Linked DNA regions of Hyalangium gracile. The protein of the gene in region 2 interacts with the protein of the main gene of each other region in a pairwise test. Links are inferred from orthologs where the notes say so. Each region holds a gene or a part of one and is shown on either strand. Other genes may lie near its edges.

The links.
Region 1: the proteins of KY572_RS11985 (region 2) and bioB interact in binary tests that used the Escherichia coli proteins (3 or more experiments, as listed by UniProt). The link is inferred for Hyalangium gracile from one-to-one orthologs.

What each region holds. Positions count from the first base shown.
Region 1 is NZ_JAHXBG010000004.1:540,902-544,026, forward strand. The notes cover bases 296-3,109. They hold bioB (biotin synthase BioB), read left to right. Parts: upstream 296-1,099; coding sequence 1,100-2,119; downstream 2,120-3,109. Other genes in these bases: KY572_RS11065 (FecR family protein), read left to right, coding at 296-950; bioF (8-amino-7-oxononanoate synthase), read left to right, coding at 2,124-3,109. Outside these bases: KY572_RS11060 (winged helix-turn-helix transcriptional regulator), read left to right, coding at 1-98; more of KY572_RS11065, read left to right, coding at 225-295; more of bioF, read left to right, coding at 3,110-3,125. UniProt on the Escherichia coli protein: Catalyzes the conversion of dethiobiotin (DTB) to biotin by the insertion of a sulfur atom into dethiobiotin via a radical-based mechanism.
Region 2 is NZ_JAHXBG010000005.1:293,031-296,108, forward strand. What follows is about bases 291-3,057. They hold KY572_RS11985 (class II glutamine amidotransferase), read left to right. Parts: upstream 291-1,145; coding sequence 1,146-1,970; downstream 1,971-3,057. Other genes in these bases: hutI (imidazolonepropionase), read left to right, coding at 291-1,049; KY572_RS11990 (DUF3969 family protein), read right to left, coding at 1,903-2,364; tsaE (tRNA (adenosine(37)-N6)-threonylcarbamoyltransferase complex ATPase subunit type 1 TsaE), read right to left, coding at 2,392-2,868; KY572_RS12000 (NAD(P)H-hydrate dehydratase), read right to left, coding at 2,865-3,057. Also shown: more of hutI, read left to right, coding at 1-290; more of KY572_RS12000, read right to left, coding at 3,058-3,078.

The DNA.
Region 1 (3,125 bases), on a different replicon or contig from region 2:
TCCACCTCGGCGCGCGGGCGACGGGGCCTTCGGTGCTCGCTGGGCTCCAGGCGGCCTATGAGGAGGTCGTCGCGCGGAAGAAGCGCGGCAAGAAGTGAGCGGGGCTCGGGTCCCTGTCGAGCTGCTCCTTCCGGGCCGGGGTGTCGTCCCCCCGAGGCGTCCGCAACTTTCGGGCGCTCGGTGTGTTAGGCGAGACTGAGCGCTGCTCCCTCGGAGGTTCTTCCATGTATCGCCCGCTGCTCTGGTTGACGTGTCTCTTCGCCCTGCCCGCGCTGGCGGAGGTGGGACGCGTCGCCCAGCTCGAGGGCGAGGCCACCCGCACGGCCTCGGGAGGCGCCGTCGAGGCGCTCGAGGAGGGCTCGGCCATCGAGGTGGGGGATGTCCTGGCGGTGAAGGACGGAGGCAACCTCGCCCTGCTCCTGACGGACGAGAGCACCCTGGTGCTCGCGGGCGGCTCCCAGCTGCGCATCGACGAGGCCACCTTCGCCGGGCTGGAGCGCAAGGGCTTCTCCGCCCGCCTCCTGGTCGGAACGGTGTGGGCCAGGGTGAAGAAGGCCGTGGCGGGCTCCTCCGCCAAGTTCGACGTCACCACCGAGCGCGCCGTCGCCGGAGTGCGCGGCACCACCTTCCAGGTGGAGGTGGCCGGCGAGGAGACGCGCGTGGACGTGGAGGAGGGGCTCGTCGAGGTGCAGCATGACGGGAGCGCTCCGGGGCAGGCTCGGCCGGAGGCGCGTCAGGTGCACCAGGTCCGAGGCGGAGAGCGCGTGCGCTTCCTGCGCGAGAGGGCCCTCCGGGAGCGCTTCGTCGGCCCCCAGGGGCGCTTCCATCGCTTCGTCCGCGCCGCCCATGAGCGGGTGGAGAAGCTGCGCCACCTTCCTCTGGAGCGAAGGTTCCAGGAGCGCAGGCAGGAGCAGCGCGAGCGGCTCCGGGAGCGGCGCAACCGCCGCTAACCCCTCGGCGGCGGACGGCCCCAGTGCGGTGTGAGGATTTGTCGCACCGTGGGCTTCGGACTCGTCAACCTGTCGGCGCCCGAGCGTTGACAACCCTCGGGCGTCCGAGCAGTTTGCGCGGCTCGTCCCACCGAGGAGCCCCAAGCCCCATGTCCGACGCCGAGTCCTTCCACGGCCACGCCCACTTCGCCGCGCCGCCCCCGGGAGTCACCGTCCGCCACGACTGGACGCTGCCCGAGGTGCGTGCCCTCTACGAGCTGCCCCTGCTGGAGCTGATCCACAAGGCGCAGACGGTGCACCGCGCGGTGTTCCAGGACAACAAGGTGCAGCTGTGCTCGCTGTTGTCCATCAAGACGGGCGGCTGCCCGGAGGACTGCTCGTACTGCCCGCAGGCGGCTCGCTACAAGACGGGGGTGAAGGCCGAGAAGCTCATGGCCGTGCAGGAGGTGCTGGACGCCGCCGCCCGCGCGCGCTCCGCCGGCGCCACCCGCTTCTGCATGGGCGCCGCCTGGCGCGAGGTGAAGGACGGCCCCCAGTTCGACAGCGTCCTGGAGATGGTGAAGGGCGTGCGCAAGCTGGGCATGGAGGCCTGCGCCACGCTGGGCATGCTCACCGAGAGCCAGGCGAAGCGCCTGCGCGAGGCGGGCCTGTCGGCCTACAACCACAACCTGGACACCTCCGCCGAGCACTACGGCGACATCATCTCCACGCGCACCTATGAGGACCGGCTCAACACGCTGGAGCGCGTGCGCCAGGCCGGCATCTCCGTGTGCTCGGGCGGCATCATCGGCCTGGGCGAGTCCGTGGATGACCGCTGCAAGCTGCTGCTGACGCTGGCCAACCAGGAAGTGCACCCCGAGTCCGTGCCCATCAACGCGCTGGTCGCCGTGGAGGGCACGCCGCTGGCCAACGAGAAGCGCGTGGAGACGGTGGAGATGGTGCGCACCATCGCCACGGCGCGCCTGCTCATGCCCCTGTCCATGGTGCGCCTGTCGGCGGGCCGCAAGCAGATGAACGAGGAGGCGCAGCTCTTGTGCATGCTCGCGGGCGCCAACTCGCTCTTCTTCGGCGAGAAGCTGCTGACCACCGGCAACCCCGAGTACACCCAGGACATGGCGCTGCTCGAGAAGGCCGGCATCAAGCCGCTCGAGCCGGACGTGTCGCGCTAGCCCCATGCGCCGGGAAGCAGAGGGCATCGCCACGGCGTGGGCCCGGGAGGACCTGGAGTCCCTCTCCGCGCGCGGCCTGCGCCGCTACCTGGAGCCCCTGGAGCCCGCCCAGGGCGCCGTGGTGCAGGTGGGCGGCGAGACGTTCATCAACTTCTCGTCCAACGACTACCTGGGCCTGGCCTCCTCGACGACCTTGAGGGCCGCGGCGGTGGCGGCCTTCGAGCGCCATGGCGTGGGCACCGGCGCCAGCCGCGTCGTGGTGGGCGACACGCCGCTGCACCATCGGCTGGAGGCGCGGCTGGCCGCCTTCGAGCGCGCCGAGGCCGTGCTCCTGTTCAACACGGGCTTCGCCGCCAACACCGGCATCATCCCCGCGCTCGTGGGCTCCGGGGACGCGGTGTTCTCCGATGCGCTCAACCACGCCTCGCTCGTGGACGGGTGTCGGCTGTCGCGCGCGCGCGTGGTCGTCTATCCGCACGCGGACGCCGAGGCGCTCGCGCGGGCCCTCGCGCAGACGCCGGCACGCCGCAAGCTCGTGGTGACCGACACGGTGTTCTCCATGGATGGAGACCTCGCCCCGCTGCGAGAGCTCCTCGCCGCCTGTCGAGAGCACGGCGCCGCGCTGCTGGTGGACGAGGCCCATGCCACCGGCGTGCTCGGAGCCCGAGGCGCCGGGCTGTGCGAGGAGCTGGGCGTCGAGGCGGAGGTGGACCTGCGCGTGGGCACGCTGAGCAAGGCGCTCGGGTGTCTGGGGGGCTATGTGGCCACCTCGCGGGCCGTGGCGGACCTGCTCCTCAACCGCGCACGTCCCTTCGTCTTCTCCACCTCGCTGCCCGCGGCCCTCTGCGCCGCCGCCGAGGCCGCCGTGGACGTGGTGGAAGGGGACGTCCCGCTGCGCGAGCGGCTGTGGCGCAACATCCGGCGCTTCGCCAAGGGGCTGCGCGCCCTGGGCGTCCCCGCCGAGCCTCGCTGCGCCATCTTCCCCGTCATCCTCGGCGAGGCGGAC
Region 2 (3,078 bases):
GCCCCGGCTTCGTGGATCCGCACACGCACCTGGTCTTCGCGGGCGAGCGCTCCACCGAGTTCGATCTGCGCTGCCAGGGCGCCACCTATCTGCAGATTGCCCAGGCGGGCGGCGGCATCGTCAGCACCGTGCGCGCCACCCGGGCCGCGAGCGAGGAGGAGCTGATCCGCCTCGCCCTGCCCCGCCTCCGGCGCCTGCTGGAGTACGGCGTGACGACGGCAGAGGTGAAGAGCGGCTATGGGCTGGACGTGGACAGCGAGCTGAAGATGCTGCGCGTGGTGCGCCGGCTCTCGAGCCTCACGCCGGTGGAGCTGGTGCCCACGCTGCTGTGCGCCCACGCCGTGCCCGAGGAGTTCAAGGGCCGCCGCGAGGCGTACGTGGACCTCTGCGAGCGGGAGATCCTCCCCGCCGTGGCGCGAGAGGGCCTGGCGCGCTTCTGCGACATCTTCGTCGAGCAGAGCGCCTTCACCCCGGACGAGGCTCGCCGGCTGCTCACCGCCGCGAAGGCGCTGGGAATGCAGCCCCGGCTGCACGGAGATCAGCTCACCTCGGGCGGAGGCGCGGAGCTGGCCGCCGAGCTGGGCGCCGCCACCGTGGACCACCTGGAGCACGTGAGCGATGCCGGCATCCACGCGATGGCCGCCGCGGATGTCTCCGCCGTGCTCGTACCCACCTCCACCCTCTTCCTGCGCATGCGCCCCTACGCCCCTGGCCGGAAGTTGCGTGACGCGGGCGTCAACATTGCTTTGGGCACAAACATCAATCCTGGCTCGGCGATGACAGAGAATCTTCCCCTGGCCATGGGGCTTGCCTGCCTGGAGAACGGGCTGACAGCGGCGGAGGTGTACTGGGCAACCACCCGAGGCGCCGCTCTGGCTCTGGGTCTACCCTCTCACGGGCGTCTGGCTTTGGGCGACGTTGCCGACATCGTTATTTTTTCGTGCACAAACTATCGGCACCTGCCCTACCACCTCGGAGTGAACCACTCGCGCACGGTGTTGAAAGGCGGGCGTGTTGTCATTCGTGACGGCGTGTCACACTGTGAATAACAGGAGGGGCCCCGACTTCTTGACAGTGAGCATGGCTCCGAGAGACACAGAATGTGCCGTCGGGGCCGGCTGTCATTATTCCGTCGACCGAACGCTATGTGCCGTCTCTTTGGATTCCGCTCTGCTGTTCCCGCTGCTGTCCATCCGGCGCTGGTGACCGAGAAGAACTCGCTCGTCATCCAGTCACGCGAGCACAAGGATGGATGGGGAATCGCGGCCTATGGAGTCGAGCAGCGCCCCACGGTGGCGCACGGCGTCGGTCCGGCGCACAGTGATCCCGACTTCCACCGCGTGAGCAGTCTGGTGTCGTCACATACGGTGGTGGCGCACGTGCGACAGGCCTCGGTGGGCGGAGTGGAGCTGCGCAACTCGCACCCGTTCCTGTTCGGCCCGTGGTCCTTCGTGCACAACGGGACGCTGCGCAACTTCGATCGCCACCGCAAGGCGGTCGAGTCGCTCGTCCGCTCGGATCTGGCCGCGAACATCCGCGGCACGACGGACTCCGAGCGCTGCTTTCACCTCTTCCTCACGCGGATGGCCACGCGCAGCTCGCTGGAGGGCGCGGTGCGGCTGGAGGATGTGGCGGCCTCGCTGGCCGAGACGATGGAGCTGGTGGCCAACATCACGGATGAGCCCGGCCAGGATCGCTCGGCGATGAACTTCCTCGTCACCAACGGCGAGGTGATGGTGGCCACGCGCCGCAACCGGACGCTGTTCGTGTCGGACGGGCGCCGCTCGACGTCGTGCACCGCGGCCCCGCTCCAGCACGGCACGCGGCTGGGTCAGCTCCTCATCGCGAGCGAGGTGCTGTGCGGCAACCAGACCGCGTGGAACGAGGTCTCCGAGGACGAGGTCATCGGCGTCGACGGCCGCCTCGTGCTGCACCGCTGGCGGCTCTCGGAGTTCGCCCTCTCCCGCTGACGGCGCCTCGCCTCGGTGAGGAGCGCAGCCACGAGCTCCCGAGCTGAGCCTCGGATGGAGCCAGCTCCCCGAGCACGTTGAGGGCGTTCTCACGGATGTCGCGGAACGCGCTCTTCAGGCCATGAGGCGCCAGCTGCTCCACGTCCTCGAGCTCCGAGCCCGCGTGCAGGGCCTCCACGAGCCTGCGATCCACGCCTCCATGCGCCTTCCCGGACGGGCTTGCGAAGCGGAGGAACACGGGGACGAAGAAGTGATCGCACGCATCGCTCGGGGTCATCTTCCCCGCCTCGACGGCCTCCGCGAGCCCCAAGGCGATGGTGGCCAGGAGCTTCTCCACCTCCTCCTTCCCTTGCGCCCTCAGCTCGAGCTTCACCGCTCTGGATGACCTCTTCATGGGCCTCTCCCAGGTCGCCTGTACGCCTCAAGCCAGCCACGCGGAGAGCAGCTCCGCGGGCCTTCGCCCGAATGCCTCGGCATGCAGCTCGCGCGCGTCCTCGGCCACGGGCCTGAGGGTGAGGCGCAGATACTCGCGTGGCGCTGCCTCGGGGACCTTGTCCAGCCACTCCACCAGCACGGCGCCGTCGCCACCGAGCAGATCGAGGAAGCCGGTGGCGTACAGCTCGTCATAGTCGGCGATGCGGTAGAGGTCCGCGTGGTACAGCGGGATGCGGCCCCGGTACGGGTAGACGATGGCGAAGGTGGGGCTGGCCACCTCCGAGCGCGGCACCTGGGCGCCCTCGGCCACGCCGCGCACCAGGTGCGTCTTGCCCGCGCCCAGATCGCCGATGAGTCCGACGAAGTCTCCCGGCTGGAGCAGCTGGCCCAGCCGCACGCCGAGCCGATGCGTCTCCTCGGGAGACTCCGAGCGCACGGTCCGAGTCAGCGTGGGAGTGCTCATCGATCCCACCGCACCCAGACATCGCAGAGCCCCTTGATGATGTCTCCCGCGATGAGCCCCACCTTCCCGCGTCGCTTCGCCGCGAGATCTCCGGCCAGGCCGTGGGTGTAGACGGCGGCCCAGATGGCCTGGGGGACTCGGAGCCCCTGCCCGAGGAACGCGCCACAGATGCCGGAGAGCACATCTCCCGAGCCTCCCGTGGCCATGCCC